Regions from separate parts of the Kitasatospora sp. NPDC049285 genome, predicted to be linked through region 2. Evidence: predicted binding sites of a transcription regulator. Region 2 holds the regulator's gene; the other holds the start of a gene.
What was found. The regulator HrcA, encoded in region 2, represses chaperone genes, less so after heat shock. The targets are predictions, from matches to a motif close to TTNGCACTCNGNNNNNCNGAGTGCNAA.

Region 1 (10,971 bases), on a different contig from region 2:
AAGCGCTTCCCGGGCGAGCGGGGAATCGTCGCAGACGAGTACGGATGTCATGACCGTCCTCCGCAGCAGATCCGCGTCACGTTGAGCCTCCTGGCTGGTACGAACCTCTCCGACACGGCCCCGGGTCGGACCCCGTTCCGATCGCCTGGCTCCGCGATCGTTCCCGATGTCCAGCGCCCTTTAACCGCCTCCGTACATCCAACGACCGTCACTCGAATGAGTTACGGCTTCAGGTCCATCTCCACCACTGTACGTGGCCGACCCATCACACAAGAGCCACCTCGCGGTGCACACGCCGCACTTTCGTGCAGCTCGCGCGCGGTGCCCGCGCCGTGCGCGCCCTTCCGTGACGGTCCACGCCCCGCCGGACACCCGATCGACGCAGCGTACGGCTTCAAACCTCTTGCCCCGTTTGTCCGTTTTTATAGCATCTGTCAGGTCATTGACTGTTGTGTCGGTGTGTGGGTGACTTGTCCTGGTAGTTGGCGTAAGTCATATTTCCAGGTGTCCGTACCGGCCCCGTGCAGCCTCGCCGCCGCAACCCGCAGCAGAGCCGCCAGGTCCCGAGCCTTTGAAGGGAATGAGCCATGGCAGATTTCTCCCGCCTCCCCGGCCCCAACGCAGACCTCTGGGACTGGCAGCTCTCCGCCGCCTGCCGCGGCGTGGACAGCTCGCTGTTCTTCCACCCGGAAGGCGAGCGGGGAGCCGCCCGGACCTCCCGGGAGGCGAGCGCGAAGGAGGTCTGCATGCGCTGCCCGGTGCGCGCCCAGTGCGCCGCCCACGCCCTGGCCGTCCGCGAGCCGTACGGCGTGTGGGGCGGGCTGACCGAGGACGAACGCGAGGAGCTGCTCGGGCGCTCCCGCAACCGGCTGGTCGAGGTCCCGCTCGCCATGCCGCAGACCATCCGCCGCTGATCCGCCCGACCCGACCGAGCCGCTCGACCCGACCGGCCCACCCGGTCCGACCGATTCACCGATGCCCGGCCGCCGGGCGTGTCCCCCGCCGCGGCCCCGGGTGTGCAGAAACGATCCTCCGCACGCGCAGCGCCGCCGTCCCGCAGGCGCCGCGTGCACGGGCGGGCGGCGGCCCTCAGCGGGCGGCGGCCGCCCCCGCGAGCTGGTCCAGCATCAGCGCCACCGCCGGAACCTGCGCCAGGTCCGGCAGGGTCAGCGCCACCACCTCGCGCCGCGCCGGCTCCCCCGACGCCACCCGCACCGGGACGGCCGCCACCCCCGGGTGCCGCACCGACTCCAGCGCCAGCCCGGGGAGCACCGCCACCCCGAGGCCCGCACCGACCAGGCCGACCACCGCCGGGTAGTCGTCGGTGGCGAAGTCGATGGCCGGTGCGAAGCCGGCGTCGCCGCAGAGTTCGACCAGGTGGCCGCGGCACTGCGGACAGCCCGCGATCCACTGCTCCCCGGCCAGCTCGGCCAGGTCCACCGGCCGCTCCTCGCCCCGCCCGGCCAGCGGGTGCCCGGCCGGCACCAGCCCGACCAGCGGGTCGTCCAGCAGCGGGCGCACCACCAGGTCCGACCAGTCGTTGGCCGCCGCGGCGGCGGCCGCCTCCAGGGTCGCCTCGGCCCGCGCCTCGCGCAGCGTCGCGTGCGGGGACGGCAGGCTCAGCCCGCCCTGCGAGTCCGGGTACCGGAATGCCAGCGCCACCTCGCACTCGCCGCCGCGCAGCATCGCCAGCGACTGCGGCGGCTCCGCCTCGACCAGCGAGACCCGCACCCCCGGGTGGGCCGTCCGCAGCCGGGCGACCGAGCGCGGCACCAGCGTCGAGCTGGCCGTCGGGAAGGACACCAGCCGGACCCGTCCGGCCCGCAGCCCGGCGATCGCCGCGACCTCCTCCTCGGCGGCGGACAGTCCCGCGAGGATCCCGGTGGCGTGCTTCAGCAGCACCCGCCCGGCCTCGCTCAGCTGCATCTCCCGCCCGGAGCGCACCACCAGCGGGGTGTCCACCGCCTTCTCCAGCGCCTTCATCTGCTGGCTCACCGCCGGCTGGGTGCACCCCAGTTCGCGCGCGGCGGCGGAGAAGGAACCGGTGTCGGCGACGGCGCGCAGGACGCGGAGATGACGGGCCTCGATCACGGGGTCCAGGGTAGCGAGCGCGGACGGGCGCGACCGCGGCGCGAGGAACCGCGGGACAGCACGAAGGGCGCGAGGTGGCTGCGCTCCCGGCCGCGCACTACGAGAGTGCCCGGCCGGTCGCGCGGTTCCTCGCGCCCCTGGTGGTTGCCTACCTGCCTATCGGCTGGTGTCAGTGGCTGTGGCCGTGCCCGCCGTGCGAGTGGCCGTGGCCGTTGTCGGCCTCCTCTTCCTTCTTCTCCACCACGAGGGTCTCGGTGGTGAGCAGCAGGGAGGCGATGGAGGCCGCGTTCTCCAGGGCGGAGCGGGTGACCTTGACCGGGTCGATGACGCCGGCCTTCAGCAGGTCGCCGTACTCGCCGGTGGCCGCGTTGTAGCCGAAGCCGGCGTCCAGCTCGGCGACCTTGTGGGTGATGACGTAACCCTCGAGGCCGGCGTTCTGGGCGATCCAGCGCAGCGGCTCGGCGAGCGCCTTGCGGACGACGGAGACACCGGTGGCCTCGTCGCCGGTCAGGCCGAGGCCGTCCTCCAGGACCTTGGCGGCGTGCACCAGGGAGGCGCCACCGCCGGCGACGATGCCCTCCTCGACCGCGGCGCGGGTCGCGGAGATGGCGTCCTCGAGACGGTGCTTGCGCTCCTTGAGCTCGACCTCGGTGGCCGCGCCGACCTTGATGACGCAGACGCCGCCGGCCAGCTTCGCGAGGCGCTCCTGGAGCTTCTCGCGGTCCCAGTCGGAGTCGGTGTTGGCGATCTCGGCCTTGATCTGGGCGACCCGGCCGGCCACGGCGGCGGAGTCGCCGGCGCCGTCGACGACGATGGTCTCGTCCTTGGTGACGGTGACGCGGCGGGCGGTGCCGAGCACCTCCAGGCCGACCTGGTCGAGCTTGAGGCCGACCTCCTCGGAGACGACCTCGCCGCCGGTGAGGGTGGCGATGTCGCCGAGGATGGCCTTGCGGCGGTCACCGAAGCCGGGGGCCTTGACCGCGACCGCGTTGAAGGTGCCGCGGATCTTGTTGACCACCAGGGTGGAGAGGGCCTCGCCGTCGACGTCCTCGGCGATGATCAGCAGCGGGCGCGAGCCGCCGACCTGCAGGACCTTCTCCAGCAGCGGCAGGAGCTCCTGGATGCTGGAGATCTTGCCCTGGGTGATGAGGATGTACGGGTCCTCCAGGACGGCTTCCTGGCGCTCCGCGTCGGTGACGAAGTACGGCGACAGGTAGCCCTTGTCGAACTGCATGCCCTCGGTGAACTCGAGCTCGACGCCGAAGGTGTTGGACTCCTCGACGGTGATCACACCGTCCTTGCCGACCTTGTCGATCGCCTCGGCGATCAGCTCGCCGACCTGGGCGTCCTGGGCGGAGAGGGAGGCGACGGCGGCGACGTCGTCCTTGCCCTCGATCTCGCGGGCGATCGAGAGCAGGTGCTCGGTGACGGCGGCGACGGCCTTGTCGATGCCCTTCTTCAGGGCGGCCGGGCCGGCGCCGGCGGCGACGTTGCGCAGGCCCTCGTTGACCAGGGCCTGGGCGAGCACGGTGGCGGTGGTGGTGCCGTCGCCCGCGACGTCGTTGGTCTTGGTGGCGACCTCCTTGACCAGCTGCGCGCCGAGGTTCTCGTACGGGTCGTCGAGCTCGACCTCGCGGGCGATGGTCACACCGTCGTTGGTGATGGTGGGGGCGCCGAACTTCTTGTCGATGACGACGTTGCGGCCCTTGGGGCCGATCGTCACCTTGACGGTGTCGGCCAGCTTGTTGACGCCGCGCTCCAGCGAGCGGCGGGCGTCCTCGTCGAACTGCAGGGTCTTCGCCATGATCCCGTTTCCTCAGGGGTAGGTCTGCGTACGTGGAGCAAAAGCCGCGCCCCGGGCCCCTGTCAGTGCTGACACGGATCCGGGGCGGGGCTGGGACGTCTTACTTCTCGATGATGGCGAGAACGTCGCGAGCCGAGAGGACCAGGTACTCCTCGCCCTGGTACTTGACCTCGGTGCCGCCGTACTTCGAGTACAGGACGATGTCACCGACGGCGACGTCGAGCGGCAGACGCTGGCCGTCCTCGAAGCGACCCGGGCCGACGGCCAGGACGACGCCCTCCTGGGGCTTCTCCTTGGCGGTGTCCGGGATCACCAGGCCGGAGGCGGTGGTGGTCTCGGCGTCGAGCGGCTGGACCACGATGCGGTCCTCGAGCGGCTTGATGGCAACCTTGCTGCTGGTGGTCACGTCCGAGCTCCCCTTCGGAGATTACGGGGTTGTCTATCAGGTAGGTGGCGATGGCGCGCGAACTGCCGTCGCGGGGGTCAGCCACGCTTCATCGCGTTAGCACTCACCCTGGGGGGAGTGCCAGGAACGACCATAGGACGCCGTTAGCACTCAGTCAACCAGAGTGCCAACGCGTCGCGCGCGAGTTTCGGAAGGGCGCGGGTTTCCGGGCCGTCTGAGCCCGGGTACTCAGGCGCCCGGGGCCGAGCGTCGCCAGACTCCCGACATGACTCGCCGCGCACCGATCGCCGTCGACCTGCTCACCCTGCTCGGCCTGCTCTGCCTGGAGGCCGCCGCGGGCGCGGCGCTGCTGCTGCGCGCCGCCTTCGCCGACGGGAGCCTCGACGGCTCCGCCGCACAGCCGTACGACCTGGTGCCGGTGCTGCTCGGCTGCGCGGTCGTGCCGGTGGTGGCGGCGGTGCTGACCTGGCGCGGCGGGCTGCGCGTGACGGCGGTGGCGCAGGCGCTGCTGCTGGCCGCGGTGCTGGCGCTGGCCGCCGCCGGGTCCGCGTACGACCACCGGCACGAGGAGCCGCGGCCGCTGCCGAGCGGGTACCAGCCCTGCTACAGCGGCTCGGACTGCTCGGCGACCGGCGGGTGACCGGGCGGCGAGAATGAGGGGGTGGAGATCGAATCGTTCCGGGCGCTGCTGACCGAGCAGGGGCAGGCGCTGCTGGCCGAACTGCGGGAGTTCTCGGCGGCCGAGGAGCTGGCCCTGGCGACCCGGCTGCGCCGGGACTACCCGGCCGAACTGGTGCGGGCGGCGTTCGAGCAGGCGCGGCTGCGGCAGCGGGCGGCGGCGAAGTTCGGCGCGGACGCCGCGTCGATGTACTTCACCCAGCACGGGGTGGAGCAGGCGACCCGGCGCAGCGTCGCCGAGTGGCGGGCGGGGCGGTTCGCCGCGCTGGGGGTGAAGCGGCTGGCGGACCTGTGCTGCGGGATCGGCGGCGACGCGATCGCGCTGGCCCGGGCGGGGATCGCGGTGCTGGCGGTGGACCGGGACGAGCTGACCTGCGCGGTGGCGAGCGCGAACGCGGCGGCGCTCGGCGTGGCGGAGCTGGTGGAGGTGCGCTGCGCGGACGTCGCGGACGTCGACGTCGCGGGCTACGACGCGGTGTTCACCGATCCGGCGCGGCGCACCGCGCGCGGCCGGGTGTTCGACCCCGAGGCGTACAGCCCGCCGCTGTCGTGGGCGGTCGAGGCGGCCCGCTGCGCGCCGTTCGGGGCGTTGAAGGTGGCGCCGGGGATCCCGCACGAGCTGGTGCCGGACGGCGCGGAGGCGGAGTGGGTCTCCGACCACGGCGAGGTGAAGGAGGCGGTGCTGTGGTTCGGCGCCGCGCCCGCCGCGCCGTACCGGGCGACGCTGCTGCCCGGCGGCCACTCGCACACCGGCGGGGTGCTGCCGGACCCGGAGGTCGGGCCGGTGGGCCGCTACCTGTACGAGCCGGACGGGGCGGTGATCCGGGCCCGGATGGTCGCGGAGGTGGCCGTCTGGACCGGCGGGCGGCTGATCGACCCGATGATCGCCTACGTCACCTCGGACGAGTTGCGGCCGACCCCGTACGCGCACGCCTACGAGCTGACCGACGTCCTGCCGTACCACGTGAAGAAGCTCAAGGCGCTGCTGCGGGAGCGCCGGGTCGGCACCGTGGTGATCAAGAAGCGCGGGATGGCGATCACGCCGGAGGAGCTGCGCCGGCAGCTGAAGCCGTCCGGGCCGAACGAGGTGACGGTGATCCTGTCCCGCACGCCGAACGGCCCGGTGATGATGCTGGGTCAGCCGGTGGGCTTGGCGATGTAGTCGTCGAGCCGGGCCACCGCGAAGCCCTGCTCCTGGATGCGGGCGAGCATCTCGCCGAACATCTGGGTCATGGTCTCGCCCTTCAGCTCGGAGGGGCCGCGGAAGTGGGCGAGGATGATGTCGCCGTTCTTGAGCTTCTTCTCGCCCTGGTACTGCATGTCGTGGATCTGCATCGACTCCTGCCAGAGCACGATGGCGCGCGGACCGCACTGCTGGACGGCGGTGTTCAGCGAGGGGGTGTGCGCGCCGTCGCCGAACGGCGGGCGGAACAGGAACGGGGCGGTGCCGTACTGCTGGGTGAGCGCGGCCTGGTCGTCGCAGACCTCGGTCTTCTGCTTGTCCGGGCTGAGCTTGCTCATCACGGGGTGGGTGACGGTGTGGTTCTGGATGCTGTTGCCGAGCGCCTGCAGCGGCTTGAAGTAGCCGTAGTCGCCCTTGACGATGTCCTTGGTCAGGAACATCGTGATCGGCACCTTCAGGTCGGTCAGCATCTGGACGAACTTGGGGTCCTTCTCGGCCCCGTCGTCGATGGTGATGAAGACGACCTTGTCGCCGGTGGGGACGGTGCTGAAGACCGGCACCGTGCCCGTCTTGGCCAGCTTGATCGGCTTGTCGGCGGGCGGGGCGGGCGCCTTGGCCATCGGCTTGAGGCCCCACTTCGCCCACGCGGCGTCACCGACCGCGTCCTGGGCGGCGCCTGACGGCGCGCCGGCGCTGGGTGCGTCCGAGGACGCGGCGGCGGACGGCGCGGGAGCGGACTGGTGCCCGGCCGGAGCGGAGCCGCCGCACCCGCTCGCCGCCAGCAGGACGGCGAGCGCCCCCGCCCCGTACCCGATCCGGGCCCTCTTCGTCACCGGTGTCCCCTCGCTCTTCCTCTACACGCGTGTCGATGTTCAGGACGACGGTACCGGTTCCGCGGTTGCCTACCCGGCATCGGTGCGGGTGAAGGTCCAGTGGTGCACCGGACGGGCGAGCAGCCCGGCGGGCGGCTCCGGGACCGGCTGCGGCTCGCCCTCCCACAGCGCGATCAGCAGCACCCGCTCGCCGGGGGCGGTGAACAGCTCGACCCGCTCCAGGCCGGCCGCACCGCGCACCGCCGGCAGCGCCACCGCCCGTGCCCAGGCGTGCAGTTCGGCCCCGCGGCCGTCGGCGGCGCGGGCCTCCCACATCGCCGCCAGGGTCACTTCAGCGCCTCGTGGGCGTGCGCGTGGAAGTCGCCGTGCCCGGTGTCCGCGCCCGGCACGTGCGTCTCGGTGACCGGCAGCGAGGAGTCCGCCGACAGGTCGAAGGCGGACGGGGTGCGGTTGCGCCACACCATCTCCGCGCCGAGCGCCGCCACCATCGCGCCGTTGTCGGTGCACAGGCCCGGCCGCGGCACCCGCAGCACGATGCCCGCCTTGTCGCAGCGCTGCTGCGCCATCTCGCGCAGCCGCGAGTTGGCGGCCACGCCGCCGCCGATCATCAGGTGGTCGACGTCGTTGTCCTTGCAGGCCCGGACGGCCTTGCGGGTCAGCACGTCGGTGACCGCCTCCTGGAACGACGCCGCCACGTCCGCCACCGGCACCGGCTCGCCGGCCCGCCGCTTGGCCTCCACCCAGCGCGCCACGGCGGTCTTCAGGCCGGAGAACGAGAAGTCGTACGCGGGGTCGCCCGCGTTGTTCAGCCCGCGCGGGAACGCGATCGCCTTCCCGTCGCCCTCGCGGGCCATCCGGTCCACCACCGGCCCGCCGGGGAAGCCCAGCCCGAGCACCCGGGCCACCTTGTCGAAGGCCTCGCCCGCCGCGTCGTCGATGGTCGAGCCCAGCGGGCGGACGTCGGAGGTGATGTCCCCGCTGAGCAGCAGCGAGGAGTGCCCGCCGGAGACCAGCAGCGCCATCGTCGGCTCGGGCAGCCGGCCGTGCTCCAGCTGGTCCACGCAGATGTGCGAGGCCAGGTGGTTCACCCCGTACAGCGGCTTGTCCAGCGCCCAGGCGTACGCCTTGGCGGCGCTCACGCCGACCAGCAGCGCCCCGGCCAGGCCCGGGCCCGCGGTCACCGCGATGCCGTCCAGGTCGCTCGCCTTCACCCCGGCGGTGTCCAGCGCCCGCCGGATGGTCGGGATCATCGCCTCCAGGTGCGCCCGGCTGGCGATCTCCGGGACGACGCCGCCGAACCGCGCGTGGTCGTTGACGCTCGAGGCGACCGCGTCGGCGAGCAGCGTGGTGCCGCGGACGATGCCGACGCCGGTCTCGTCGCAGGAGGTCTCGATGCCGAGGACGAGAGGTTCGTCAGCCATTCTGATGGTCCTTCAGATCGCTTGCCAGGTGGTCCAGACGCATCACCAGTGCGTCCACGTTGGCGGGCTGGTAGTAGCCCCGCCGGATCCCGACCGGCTCGAACCCGAACCGCTCGTACAGCCGCTGGGCGCGCAGGTTGTCCACCCGCACCTCCAGCAGCAGCTCCGCACAGCCGCGCCGGACCGACTCCGCGACCAGCTCGGCCAGCAGCACTCCCCCGAGTCCCGCGCCCTGGTGGCCGGTGTCCACCGCGATGGTCTGCACGTCGGCGTCCGCCCCGACCGCCATCAGCCCCGCGTACCCGACCACGGCGTCGCCGTCGTCGACCGCCACCACGTAGTGCCGGCTCCCGCCGGGGTACGCCTCGGCCAGCTCCGACCAGTACATCCCGCGCGACCAGGCGTCCTCGGGGAACAGCAGGTGCTCCAGCGCCATGACGGGCTCGATGTCCCACCACCGCATGGGACGCAGCGTGTACTTAGCCACGGACGCAGCCGTTCACGCCGGAAGCACCGCCTTGTACCCCGCGGGCACCTGCGCGTCCGGCCGCCGCAGGTACAGCGGGGTGTTCGGCAGCAGCTCGCGCCCAGCCGCCAGCTCGCGCACCGCGAAGTCCGCCAGCGCGCCCGCCGAGACGTGCTCGGGGCCGCTCGCCTGCGGGAGTGCGTACAGCAGGGCGCCGGCGCCGACCGTCCGCTCGCCGGGTTCGATCTCGGCGGGGCGGTCCACCGACGGGCCGGAGACCCGGGCGCCGGCCGCGTCGTAGGAGGCCCAGTAGACCTCCTTGCGGCGGGCGTCGGTGGCCACCGTGAACGGGCCGTCGACGCCCTCGCGGCGCGCCTGGTGGGCGATCGCGTCGAGCGTGCAGACGCCGTGCACCGGCAGGCCCAGCGCGTCGCCGAGCGCGGCGGCGGTCACCAGGCCGACCCGCAGGCCGGTGTACGGGCCGGGGCCGACGCCGACCGCCAGGGCGGTGAGCTGCCGCTTGTCCACGCCCGCGGTGCGCAGCACGGCGGCGATGGTGGGCAGCAGCAGTTCCCCGTGCCGCCGCGCGTCGACCTCGTAGGACTCGGCGAGCACCCGCTCGCCGTCGTGGACGGCGGCGGTGACGGCGGGGGTGGCGGTGTCGAAGGCGAGGAGGAGCACGGGTTCAAGGTTAGAGGGTCCGGCGCGGGTGCCCGCACCGGCCGTGAACACACGATCGGAAGAACCCGGAACGGCGTGGCGGACCTGGCACGATGGGGTGCCGGTACGGGTGGTGGCGACCGTGAGGAGCTGACGTGGCGAAGCTGGGTCCTGGTGTGGTGGTCGGCGGGCTGACCCTGGGGGCCATGGCGGTGATCGGGCTGCTGGCGTTCCAGGCGAACGGCGCCCCCTCCCGGGCGGTCGCCGCCACACCCGCCGCGAGCTCCCCGGCCGCGTCCGCCGCCCCGTCGCCCGGCCCCTCGGCGAGCGTTCCGCCGGTGCCCGCGGACTCCGGCGCCGGGCTGCGGGTGGTGTATTCCGTGAAGGACCGTCAGGTCTGGCTGGTCGACCCGAAGAAGCCCGCGCCGGTGGTGGCCGCGTTCAAGGCGACGCCCGGCACCGCGCAGCCCGCGCCCGGCTCGTACACCGTCTACAGCCGCACCGCCTCGGGCACCGGCACCGACAAGCGGGCGGTCGAGCACGTGGTGCGGTTCGCCCAGCAGGCCGGCACCACCTTCGGCTTCAGCGCGCTGGTGGACGAGGGCGCGCCCGCGCCGTCCGCCGACCCGACCGTCAAGACCGGCGGCCTGCGGGTCGCCAAGGCGGACGGCCAGACCCTGTGGGACTTCGCGCCGAACGGCACGCGGGTGGTCGTCGTCCCCTGACCGGGAGGCACCCGCGGGCCGGGGCCGGCTCAGGCGGCGTCGCGCTCCGGTGGGGTGGAGACCGCCTCGGCGGCCCGGCAGGACGCCAGTAGCGCCCGCATCGGGACGGCGTCGGGGCGCGGCTCGGGGCGCGGGGCCCGTTCCTCGGGCCGGGCCGGCGGCTGTTCGGGGCGCGGGGTGTTCCGGGGGGTGGTGCTCGCCATGGGGCGCCTCCCTAGTTAGGCATACCTAACCTGCTGCCGCCATCCCATCACGCCCGCGCCGCCCGCCGCAACAGGATGCCGACACCCTGTCGGGAACCGGGGTCAGCTGTCACCCAATCCGGTGAGATCCGCGTCGTCCCAGCGGACGCCCAGCCCGGTGAGGGTGACCCGGCGGCCGTCCGACTCCCCGACCAGGTCCACGTCGGCCCCGCCGAGGGTGCGTTCGATCCGGATCTCCAGCCGGTCCTCGGACAGCTCCTCGACCTTGCCCTCGCCCCACTCGACCACGATCACCGACTCGGACAGCGACACGTCCAGGTCGAGGTCCTCCATCTCCTCCAGACCGCCGCCGAGCCGATACGCGTCGACGTGCACCAGCGCGGGGCCGCCGGTCAGCGAGGGGTGCACCCGGGCGATCACGAAGGTCGGCGAGGTCACCGCGCCGCGCACCCCGAGGCCCTCGCCGAGGCCGCGGGTCAGCGTGGTCTTGCCCGCGCCCAG
Region 2 (10,971 bases):
GATGTCGGCGTTCAGCGTCGGCAGGTAGAGCATGCCGATGGTGGAGATCAGCTGGAGGAGGACCAGCAGCGTGATATCGCGGGAATAGGGCCCCATTTGAGCCCGTAGCAGTCTGAAGAGCACCTCGACACTCTCGTCTTCGTCGGGGACGCGCGCATCCCAAATTCAGGTACTTGTGGAAAACCTTCGCCTGTGGACGACCAGTGCACTGCCGACCTGCGGGTGTGCCAGCTCACCACACCCCCTTACGGAACGGCCCCCCACCCCCTAGGCTGCAGATTGCCCTCTTGTTACTCACCGGTTAAGTCGGTCGGCGGGCCGCCCCCACGGCCGCCGTCTCCCACACTCGGTCCACCCGCCCCCGGAGGTCCTCGTTGAGTTCCGCGCAGTCCATGATCGAGCGGCGGCCGCCCTCCGTGGCGCACCTCTTGCTCAGCAGGGTAAAGGCCACCCCGCACGGTGAGGCGTACCGGTACCCGGTTCCGGTGGACGAGCACGCGGCGAACAGCGCTCCCGGCGCGGAGCAGTGGCGCTCGCTGACCTGGGCGCAGGCCGCCGAGCGGATCAACGCCGTCGCCGCGGGCCTGATGGCCCTCGGCGTGCTGCCCGAGGACCGGGTCGCGATCGCCTCCGCCACCCGGATCGAATGGATCCTCGCCGACCTCGCCAACATGTGCGCCGGCGCGGCCACCACCACGGTCTACCCGAGCACCAACGCCGACGAGACCGCCTTCATCCTGGCCAACTCCGGCAGCCGCGCGCTGTTCGCCGAGAACGCCGTCCAGCTGCGCAAGGCCGTCGAGCAGAAGGCCCAGCTGCCCGCGCTGGAGTACGTCGTCCTGTTCGACGCGGCCCCGGACGAGCCGGCCGCCGACGGGCTGACCGTGCTCACCCTCGCCGAGCTGGAGCAGCGCGGCAAGGACTACCTGGCCGAGCACCCCGACGCCATCGAGAAGGCCGTCGACTCGCTCGACAAGGAGCAGTTGGCCACCCTCATCTACACCTCCGGCACCACCGGCCGCCCCAAGGGCGTGCGCCTGGTGCACGACTGCTGGTCGTACGAGGGCGTGGCCCAGGAGGAGAGCGGGCTGCTGCGCCCGGACGACGTGCAGTTCATGTGGCTGCCGCTGTCGCACGTCTTCGGCAAGACGCTGATCTCGGGTCAGATCGCCACCGGCCACGTGATGGCGGTGGACGGCCGGGTGGACCGGATCATCCACAACCTGCCGGAGATCCGGCCGACCCTGATGGCCTCCGCGCCGCGGATCTTCGAGAAGGTCTACAACGGCATCGCCGGCCGGGCCCGGGCCGAGGGCGGCGCCAAGTACAAGATCTTCATGTGGGCGGCCAAGGTCGCCCGCGACTACGCGCACGCCACCCAGGCCAGCAAGATCGCCACCGGCCGGGAGAGCGCTCCGCTCGGCCTGAAGCTGCAGCACGCGCTGGCCGACAAGCTGGTGTACACCAAGATCCGCGCCGCGTTCGGCGGCCGGCTGCGCGGTGCGGTCTCCGGCAGCGCCGCGCTGGCCCCGGAGATCGGCTACTTCTTCAAGGGCGCGGGCGTCCCGGTCCTGGAGGGCTACGGCCTGACCGAGACCTCGGCCGGCTCCACCGTCAACCGCGCCGAGGACTTCCGGGTCGGCACGGTCGGCCTGCCGCTGCCCGGCACCGAGGTCCGGATCGCCGAGGACGGCGAGATCCTGCTGCGCGGCCCCGGCATCATGCGCGGCTACCACGAGATGCCCGAGCAGACCGCCGAGGTGCTGGAGCCGGACGGCTGGTTCCACACCGGCGACATCGGCGAGCTCGGCGCCGGCGGCTACCTGCGGATCACCGACCGCAAGAAGGACATGTTCAAGACCTCCGGCGGCAAGTACGTCGCGCCCAGCGAGGTCGAGGGCAAGTTCAAGGCGATCTGCCCGTTCGTCAGCAACATCCTGGTGATCGGCAACGGCCGCAACTTCTGCACCGCGCTGATCGCCCTCGACGAGACGGTGATCATGCCGTGGGCCGCCGACCACGAGCTGGCCGGCAAGTCCTACGCCGAGGTGGTCGCCGACCCGCGCACCGTCGAGCTGATCGACGGCTTCGTCAAGCGCCTCAACGGCGAGCTGCAGCGCTGGCAGACGATCAAGAAGTTCACGCTCCTGCCGCGCGACCTGGACATCGAGCACGGCGAGCTCACCCCGAGCCTGAAGATCAAGCGCCCGGTGGTCGAGAAGACCTACGCCGACCAGGTCACCGCGATGTACGCGGGCGCCAACGAGGCCTGATCCGCCCCGTCCGCCGGCCCCGTCCGGTACGGCCTTCGGTCTTTCGCCGGCCGTACCGGACAATGGGCTCATGCCCTCCGCACTCCCCGACGGCGAAGCCGTGCCGTCCGACGGCTCCTTGCCCGCCCGCGCCCTGCACGGACTCGGCGACCGGCCGTTCGGCTTCTACCTGCACGTGCCGTACTGCGCCAGCCGCTGCGGCTACTGCGACTTCAACACCTACACCGCCACCGAGCTGCGCTCCTCCGGCGCGGTCGCCTCGCAGGAGACCTACGCCGACAACGTGATCGCGGAGATCCGGCTGGCCCGCCGGGTGCTGGGGGAGACCGACCTGCCGGTGCAGACCGTCTTCCTCGGCGGCGGCACCCCCACCCTGCTGCCCGCCCGCGACCTGGTCCGGATGCTCGCCGCACTGCGCGAGGAGTTCGGCTTCGCCCCCGGCGCCGAGGTCACCACCGAGGCCAACCCGGAGTCCGTCGACCCCGCGTACCTCGCCGAGCTGCGCGAGGGCGGCTACAACCGGATCTCCTTCGGCATGCAGAGCGCCCGCCCGCACGTGCTCGCGCTGCTGGACCGCCACCACACCCCGGGCCGCCCCGAGGCCTGCGTCGCCGAGGCCCGCGAGGCCGGCTTCGACCACGTCAACCTGGACCTGATCTACGGCACCCCCGGCGAGTCCGACCAGGACTGGCAGGCCTCGCTGGACGCCGCCATCGGCGCCGGCCCCGACCACGTCTCCGCCTACTCGCTGATCGTCGAGGACGGCACCCGGCTGGCCGCCCGGGTCAAGCGCGGCGAACTGTCGATGATCGACGACGACGTGCACGCCGACCGCTACCTGATGGCCGATCAGGCGCTCGCCGCCGCCGGCTACTCCTGGTACGAGGTCTCCAACTGGTCGACCACGCCCGAGGGCCGCTGCCGCCACAACGAGCTGTACTGGACCGGTGCCGACTGGTGGGGCGCCGGACCCGGTGCGCACAGCCACGTCGGCGGGGTGCGCTGGTGGAACGCCAAGCACCCGGCCGCCTACGCGCAGGCCCTCGCCGAGGGCCGCACCCCCGGCCTCGGCCGCGAGGTGCTGGCCGACGAGGACCGCCGGGTCGAGCGCATCCTGCTGGAACTGCGCCTCGCCGAGGGCTGCCCGCTCGACCTGCTCACGCCCGTCGGCCGCGAAGCGGCCGAGAAGGCGCTCGCCGACGGCCTGCTGGAGCCCGCGGCCTTCACCGCCGGACGGGCCGCGCTGACGCTGCGCGGACGGCTGCTGGCCGACGCGGTGGTGCGGGACCTGGTGGACTGAGCCGACGTCACTTCGCCTTGCGATGATCTGACTTCGGGGAATTCCCGGGGCCGGGTGAAACGCATTCCGGCGCTGCGGCCAATTACCTGGTGAAGGAACCGACCAGGGTTCCCCGAACAGGGAGGGCCGCATGCGCGAGCGTGAATCCCGCGGCGGGTGGGGGCGGGTCACCCCGTCACCCGAGCCGGCCATCACGGAACCGGCCGCCACGGACGTCAGCACCACAGTGGAACTCACCACCCCGGAGGGCTTCACCGCGTTCTACCGCGAGCAGATCGACGACATACTCGGCTTCGTCACCCGTCGGGTCAGCGACCCGCACCTCGCCGCCGACCTCACGGCGGACATCTTCCTCGCCGCCCTCGAGGCCGCCGCGAGCTACCGGCCCGACCGCGGCACTCCCGCGGGCTGGCTGTACGGCATCGCGCGGAACGTCATCGCGGGGCACTGCCGCGGCGACACGCGCGAACGCCAGGCCATGGGCCGACTGCAGGGCCGCCGCCTGCTCGGCGAGGAGGACATCCTCGCCCTGGAGGAGCGGATCGACGCCCAGCGCGCCGCCCGCGCCCTCGCCGAGCGGCACGCCGAACTCAGCCCGCCGCTGCGCGCCGTCCTCGACGCGGTGGCCGTCGACGGCCTGACCACCGCCCAGGCCGCCGAACGCCTCGGCATCTCGCAGACCACCGTCCGGGTCCGCCTGCACCGCGCCAGACGCCGGCTCGGCGTCGAACGCACCGGCGTCCCCGAGTCCGCCGCCCCCGAGACCACCAGCTCCGAGTCCACCGGCTCCGGCCGCCTGCTGTCCCGCGTCGCCCGCCCCGCCGACCCGATCATCGAGGTGACCTCGTGACCACGACCGACCGCACCGACCGCACCGACCACTCCGGCCGTCACGCTCCCAGCACCAGCATGTTCGAGCAGCGCCTCGCCGAGGAGCTGGCCGCGCTGGCCACCGAGCGCGCCCGCACCGCCCGAGCGGCCGCCCACGGGCCGCTGTTCCGCTGGCAGGCGGCCGGGCCGCACCGCCGTCCGCTGCTCACCGGTCGGCGGATAGCTGCGGTCTTCGCGGTCGCCGCGGCCGCCACCACCGCCGTGGTGCTCCCGTCCGCCCTCGGCGGAGCCCATGGCGGCGCGGCGGCCTACGCCGTCACCCGCGGGCCCGGCGGAACCATCGCCCTGGAACTGCGTGACCCGGCCGGCCTGCCCGGCATGGTCGCCGAGCTCCAGCGGTACGGCGTCCGGGCGGCGGGCATCGAGGCGGCGGAGAACGAGGCGCAGTGCCCGCTGCCGCAGCCCGCCGGCCCCCCGGCCCGGGCCAACCTGGAGCTGCCCGGCGACACCCGCACCACGGTCCGGATCGACCCCGCCCTGATCCCGCCCGGCGCCACCCTGCTGCTGATCACCACGCCCGCCCGGCCGGGCGCCGGTGCGGCCGTCTCGGCCTTCACCACCCGGGTGGTCGACGCGGTGCCCGCCTGCGTCCCACCGATGGTGCGGGTGGAACGCGTCGGGGCGTCGAGTGGGGAGGTGCCCACGCCGACCGCGAGCTGACGGCGTCAGGCCACCCGTCGGATGTCGGACGGCGGGTCGTCCGTCGGGTGGCCTGCATGACGGCCGGTCAGCTCGCGGCTCCGCCTGACGGTCGGTCCGTCAGCTCGCGGGCCAGCCTCGCGGTCGGTCCGTCAGTTCGGGGCCCCGCCGGGCAGGGTGACGAAGTCGATCAGCTCCTCGACCCGGCCGAGGAGCTCCGGCTCCAGGTCCCGGTAGGTGTGGACGGAGGCCAGGATCCGCTTCCAGGCGGCCGGGGTGTCCACCGGCCAGCCCAGGCGGCGGCAGATGCCCTCCTTCCACACCTCGCCGCGGGGCACCTGCGGCCAGCCGGCGATGCCGAGCCCGCCCGGCTTCACCGCCTGCCAGATGTCGACGTACGGGTGGCCGACGACCAGCACGTGTTCGCCGGTCACCTGCGCGGCGATCCGGTGCTCCTTGGTGCCGGGCAGCAGGTGGTCCACCAGCACGCCCAGCCTGCGGCCCGGCCCCGGGGCGAACTCGGCCACGATGGCGGGCAGGTCGTCCACGCCCTCCAGGTACTCCACCACCACGCCCTCGATCCGCAGGTCGTCACCCCAGACCCGCTCGACCAGCTCCGCGTCGTGCCGGCCCTCGACGTAGATCCGCGACTCCCGGGCCACCCGGGCCCGCGCACCGGGCACCGCCACCGACCCCGAGGCGGTCCTCCCCGGCCCGCGCTCCGGCGCCGGCCCGGTGGGCCGCACCAGCGTCACCACCCGCCCCTCCAGCAGGAACCCGCGCGGCACCAGCGGGAACACCCGGTGCTTGCCGAACCGGTCCTCCAGCGTGACGGTGAACCCCTCCGCCGTCCGCTCGCAGCGCACCACCGCCCCGCAGAAGCCGGTCGCCGCCTCCTCCACCACCAGGTCCCGTTCCGCCGCCACTTCCGGCGCGGGCTGCTGCCGCTTCCACGGAGGTGTCAGGTCCGGTCCGTACTCCCTGCTTCGCATTTGACGGAGTCTACGAAACCCGCCCGCCCGCCGGCCGACGACGCGGACGACGCCGAGGACTCGGACGACGCGGACGACGCGTCCGTCACAGGCCCGGCGCGCCCCAGACCGGGAACCAGCGGGAGAGGTCCTGCTCGACCCGCAGGTCGTTGGCGAGCATCGCCTTGACCTGCAGCTCGACCGGGCTGTTGCGCTTCTCGCCGCCGCCAGGCATCGGGGCGAAGGGGTAGAAACTGCCGCGCTTGTACAGGTAGACCAGCCCGAGCGACTGCCCGGCGGGATTGCGGAAGGCCACGATCGAGCAGAGCAGCTGCGGGCCGAAGCCGTTCGCCTCCAGCTCGCTGTTGACCGCGTGCAGGTCGTTGACCAGGTCGGGGAGTTCCTCGGGCGTGTGCCGGGCGAGCAGCCAGGAGTAGCCGTAGGAGTCTTGCGAGGCCTCCACCGGGACGCCGCCGCCGCTTCCGGCGTCGGCGTCCAGCAGCGCCCGCACCTGGTTCTGCACCTCGCCGAAGGCGCCGCCCTCGACGGCCGCGAAGCAGACCGAGCCGAGGCCGGTCGGGGTGAAGCCGGCCGCCGCCTCCAGGGTGAGCGCGGCGGAGGGGATGCCGAACAGCTGGTCGAGGTCGGGCTTCACCGGCTTGCTCCGGCCGAACAGCGCGTCCAGGAATCCCACGTGAAGGTCCTTTCGGGTGTCGCGAGGAGGTGTCGCCGGGAGCGTCACTGTCCCAGTTCGGCGGAGATCTTCTCCAGCTGGGCCAGCCGCTGCTCCAGCGACGGGTGGGTGGACAGCAGCTGCGAGGCGGCGTCCCGGGCGCTGAGCGCGGGGGCGAAGTAGAAGGCGTTGTAGGGCTGCGCCTGGCGCAGGTCCTTGGTGGGGATGGCGGCGATCTGCCCGGTGACCTTGGTCAGCGCGGAGGCCAGTGCGCTGGGCCGGCCGGTGAGCTGGGCGGCGGCCCGGTCCGCGGCGAGCTCCCGGTAGCGGGAGAGCAGCCGGGTCAGCAGGAAGCTGAGCGCGTACACCACCATCGACACCAGCGGGATGAGGATCAGCGCGATCGCGGTGTTGGGGTCGTTGCTGTTGCGGTTGCCGCCGTTGAGGAACCCGCCCCACAACGCCATCCGGGTGATCACTCCGGCCAGCACGCCGAGGAACCCGGCGATGGTCATCACCGCGACGTCCCGGTGCGCCACGTGCGACAGCTCGTGGGCCAGGACGCCCTCCAGCTCCTCGGGCTCCAGCCGGCGCAGCAGTCCGGTGGTCACGCAGATCACCGAGTTCTGCGGGTTGCGGCCGGTGGCGAAGGCGTTGGGCATGTCGTTGTCGGCGACCGCGACCCGTGGCTTGGGCATGTCGGCCAGTGCGCACAGCCGGTCGATCGCGCCGTGCAGCTGCGGGTACTGCTCGGGGGTGACCTGGTGGGCGCCCATGGCCCGCTCGGTGATCTTGTCGGAGAACCAGAACTGTGCGACGAACAGGCCGCCGGAGATCAGTACGATCAATGGCCAGGCTCCGCGCAGCAGCACGATCAGCAGGCCGGTGAAGCCCACGTACACCAGGCCGATCAGGAACATGGTGGTCACCATCCGACCCGTCAGCCCGCGGTCGGGGGTGAACCGGGAGTGCCGCTGTGACGTCGACATCGCTGCTCCTCCTGTGCTCGCTCGCCTTCGATGCTGCCACCGGGCGGGGCCCGTGGCACCATCCACGCCGGACCAAATCACGCCATCCGCGCCGGACGGGCGGTCGGACCACCGCCGCGCGACCGTCGGGCGAACGCCGGACGACGCACGCCGCCGCGATCGCAATCCGACGAGGATCACGTGGGCGGACCGTTCCTGCCGTCAGGCCCGGGCCTTACACTGGCAGGTACGGTTCTGGCACTCTGCCCAGTTGAGTGCCAGAGCGGTTCGACCACCAGCTCAACGGACGACGACGGAGGTGCGTGCCCCATGCCGGATGACGGCAAGCCCGACGGCCGCCTGATCGACACGCGCCCGTCCGTGCGCCCGCTGGACGAGCGGCGCCTCGCGGTGCTGCGCGCGATCGTCCAGGACTACGTGGGGACCGAGGAGCCGGTCGGCTCCAAGGCCCTGGTGGAGCGGCACAACCTGGGCGTCTCGCCGGCCACGGTGCGCAACGACATGTCGGCGCTCGAGGAGGAGGGGTACATCCACCAGCCGCACACCAGTGCGGGGCGGATCCCCACCGACAAGGGCTACCGGCTGTTCGTGGACCGGCTGGCCGAGGTCAAGCCGATGACCGCTCCGGAGCGCCGGGCGATCCGGCACTTCCTGGAGGGCGCGGTCGACCTGGACGACGTGGTGGCCCGCACGGTGCGGCTGCTGGCGCAGCTGACCCGGCAGGTCGCGGTGGTCCAGTACCCGTCGCTGACCCGTTCCACGGTCCGCCACATCGAACTGGTGGCGCTCACCCCGACCAAGCTGATGCTGGTGCTGATCACCAACACCGGCCGGGTCGAGCAGCGCATGGTGGACTGCCCGGGCGCGGTCGGCGAGGGACTCCTCGCCGAGCTGCGGGCCAGGCTCAACGGCATGGCGGGCGGCTGCCGGCTGCCCGAGGTGCCGGTGATCCTGGAGGACCTGCCGGCCGTCTTCGAGGTTTCCGACCGGGCGGCGGTCAGCGCGGTGCTGGCCACCCTGTTCGAGACCCTGGCCGAGCAGAACGAGGAGCGGATCATGCTGGCGGGCACCGCCAACCTGACCCGTTTCGGCCACGACTTCCCGCTCACCATCCGGCCGGTGCTGGAGGCGCTGGAGGAGCAGGTCGTCCTGCTCCGCCTGCTGGGTGAGACGGCGGACTCGGAGATGACGGTCCGGATCGGCCACGAGATCGCCTACGAGGGGCTCAATTCCACCTCGGTGGTCTCGGTCGGTTACGGTTCGGGCGACCAGAGCGTGGCAAAGCTGGGAGTGATCGGTCCGACCCGGATGGATTACCCGGGCACAATGGGGGCGGTGCGAGCGGTGGCACGGTACGTGGGCCAGATCCTGGCCGAGTCATAGCAGTACAGCGGCCCGTGAGACACTCACGCGTCCATCGCAGGCACTTCTAGAGGCGGAACAAACCGGAGCATTTGGTGGCCACGGACTACTACGCGGTACTCGGCGTCCGACGCGACGCGGGGCAGGACGAGATCAAGAAGGCGTTCCGACGCCTTGCGCGTGAACTGCACCCGGACGTCAACCCGGACCCGAAGACGCAGGAGCGGTTCAAGGAGATCAACGCCGCCTACGAGGTGCTCTCCGATCCGCAGAAGCGTCAGGTCTACGACCTCGGCGGCGACCCGCTGTCGCCGAACGGCGGCGGTGCGGGCGGATTCGGCGCGGGTGCGGCGGGCTTCGGCTTCTCCGACATCATGGACGCCTTCTTCGGCGCCGCCACCGGCCAGCGCGGTCCGCGTTCGCGGACCCGGCGCGGCCAGGACGCGATGATCCGCCTGGAGATCACCCTGGAGGAGGCCGCGTTCGGCACCACCAAGGAACTCCAGGTCGACACCGCCGTCACCTGCACCACCTGCAACGGCGAGGGCGCGGCCCCCGGCACCTCGGCGCAGACCTGTGACATGTGCCGCGGCAAGGGCGAGGTCTCCCAGGTGACCCGGTCCTTCCTGGGCCAGGTCATGACCTCGCGTCCCTGCCCGCAGTGCCAGGGCTTCGGCACCGTGGTCCCGACCCCGTGCCCGGAGTGCGCGGGCGACGGCCGGGTGCGGGCCCGTCGGACGCTGACGGTGAAGATCCCCGCGGGCGTCGACAACGGCACCCGGATCCAGCTGGCCGGCGAGGGCGAGGTCGGCCCCGGCGGCGGCCCGGCCGGCGACCTGTACGTGGAGATCGCCGAGACCAGCCACCCGACCTTCCAACGACGCGGCGACGACCTGCACTGCACGGTCACCATCCCGATGACCGCCGCCTCGCTCGGCACCCAGGTGCCGCTGCAGACGCTGGACGGCGTCGAGGAGGTCGACATCCGGCCCGGCACCCAGTCCGGCCAGTCGATCCCGCTGCACGGCCGCGGCATCACCCACCTGCGCGGCGGCGGCCGGGGCGACCTGATAGTGCACGTCGAGGTGCAGACGCCCACCAAGCTCGACCCCGAGCAGGAGGAGCTGCTGCGCCGGCTCGCCGTGCTGCGCGGCGAGGAGCGCCCGTCCGGCCAGTTCGCGCCCGGCCAGCAGGGCCTGTTCTCCCGGCTGAAGGACGCCTTCAACGGGCGCTGAGGCGCGAGGATTTCCCACCGGGCCGGGGGCGGCGCTGTCCGCCCCCGGCCCGGCTGCCGTTCCGACCTGTCCGCGTAGTTCTGAGAGGGTTCCGTTCGGATGACCGCACCGGTGTTCGTCGTCGATGACCTGGCGGCCGCCGCCCCCGGCGGGACGGTCCGGGTGGACGGCGCGGAGGGCCGCCACGCCGTCGCCGTGAAGCGGCTGGAGCCCGGCGAGGCGGTCACCCTCGCCGACGGCCGGGGCCTGGGCGTGGACGGCACCGTCGCCGCGGTGCACGGCAAGGACGTCCTGGAGGTCGCCGTCACGGCGGTCCGGCACGAGCCCGAGCCCAGCCCGCGGATCACCGTCGTCCAGGCGCTGCCCAAGGGCGACCGCGGTGAACTCGCCGTCGAGACCATGACCGAGGTCGGCGTCGACGCCGTCGTCCCGTGGGCCGCCGCGCGCTGCATCACCCAGTGGAAGGGCGAGCGCGGCGCGAAGGCGCTCGCCAAGTGGCGGGCCACCGCGCGGGAGGCCGGCAAGCAGTCGCGGCGGCTGCGCTTCCCCGAGGTGCACGAGCTGGTGACGACCCGTCAACTACTGCCGCTGCTGGAGCGGGCCGCGTTCGCAGCGGTGCTGCACGAGGAGGGCGCGCG

Region 1: the regulator HrcA is predicted to act here: its motif matches at 4,445-4,471, upstream of groES (co-chaperone GroES).

What each region holds. Positions count from the first base shown of each region.
Region 1 covers NZ_JBFAQR010000056.1:9,034-20,004, forward strand. The annotation lists gene AB0K51_RS27540 (response regulator transcription factor) at 1-51, opposite strand, end outside; gene AB0K51_RS27545 (WhiB family transcriptional regulator) at 588-914, shown strand; gene AB0K51_RS27550 (LysR family transcriptional regulator) at 1,090-2,091, opposite strand; gene groL (chaperonin GroEL) at 2,261-3,895, opposite strand; gene groES (co-chaperone GroES) at 3,996-4,301, opposite strand; gene AB0K51_RS27565 (DUF6234 family protein) at 4,567-4,941, shown strand; gene AB0K51_RS27570 (class I SAM-dependent methyltransferase) at 4,963-6,141, shown strand; gene AB0K51_RS27575 (polysaccharide deacetylase family protein) at 6,117-6,995, opposite strand; gene AB0K51_RS27580 (hypothetical protein) at 7,065-7,325, opposite strand; gene tsaD (tRNA (adenosine(37)-N6)-threonylcarbamoyltransferase complex transferase subunit TsaD) at 7,322-8,416, opposite strand; gene rimI (ribosomal protein S18-alanine N-acetyltransferase) at 8,409-8,879, opposite strand; gene tsaB (tRNA (adenosine(37)-N6)-threonylcarbamoyltransferase complex dimerization subunit type 1 TsaB) at 8,916-9,563, opposite strand; gene AB0K51_RS27600 (hypothetical protein) at 9,698-10,267, shown strand; partial or broken gene AB0K51_RS27605 (hypothetical protein) at 10,176-10,470, opposite strand; gene tsaE (tRNA (adenosine(37)-N6)-threonylcarbamoyltransferase complex ATPase subunit type 1 TsaE) at 10,573-10,971, opposite strand, start outside.
Region 2 covers NZ_JBFAQR010000010.1:27,160-38,130, reverse strand. The annotation lists gene AB0K51_RS09850 (ABC transporter ATP-binding protein) at 1-123, opposite strand, end outside; gene AB0K51_RS09845 (AMP-binding protein) at 375-2,273, shown strand; gene hemW (radical SAM family heme chaperone HemW) at 2,344-3,573, shown strand; gene AB0K51_RS09835 (RNA polymerase sigma factor) at 3,704-4,423, shown strand; gene AB0K51_RS09830 (hypothetical protein) at 4,420-5,124, shown strand; gene AB0K51_RS09825 (DUF3097 domain-containing protein) at 5,256-6,095, opposite strand; gene AB0K51_RS09820 (hypothetical protein) at 6,181-6,768, opposite strand; gene htpX (zinc metalloprotease HtpX) at 6,813-7,736, opposite strand; gene hrcA (heat-inducible transcriptional repressor HrcA) at 8,046-9,119, shown strand; gene dnaJ (molecular chaperone DnaJ) at 9,194-10,333, shown strand; gene AB0K51_RS09800 (16S rRNA (uracil(1498)-N(3))-methyltransferase) at 10,433-10,971, shown strand, end outside.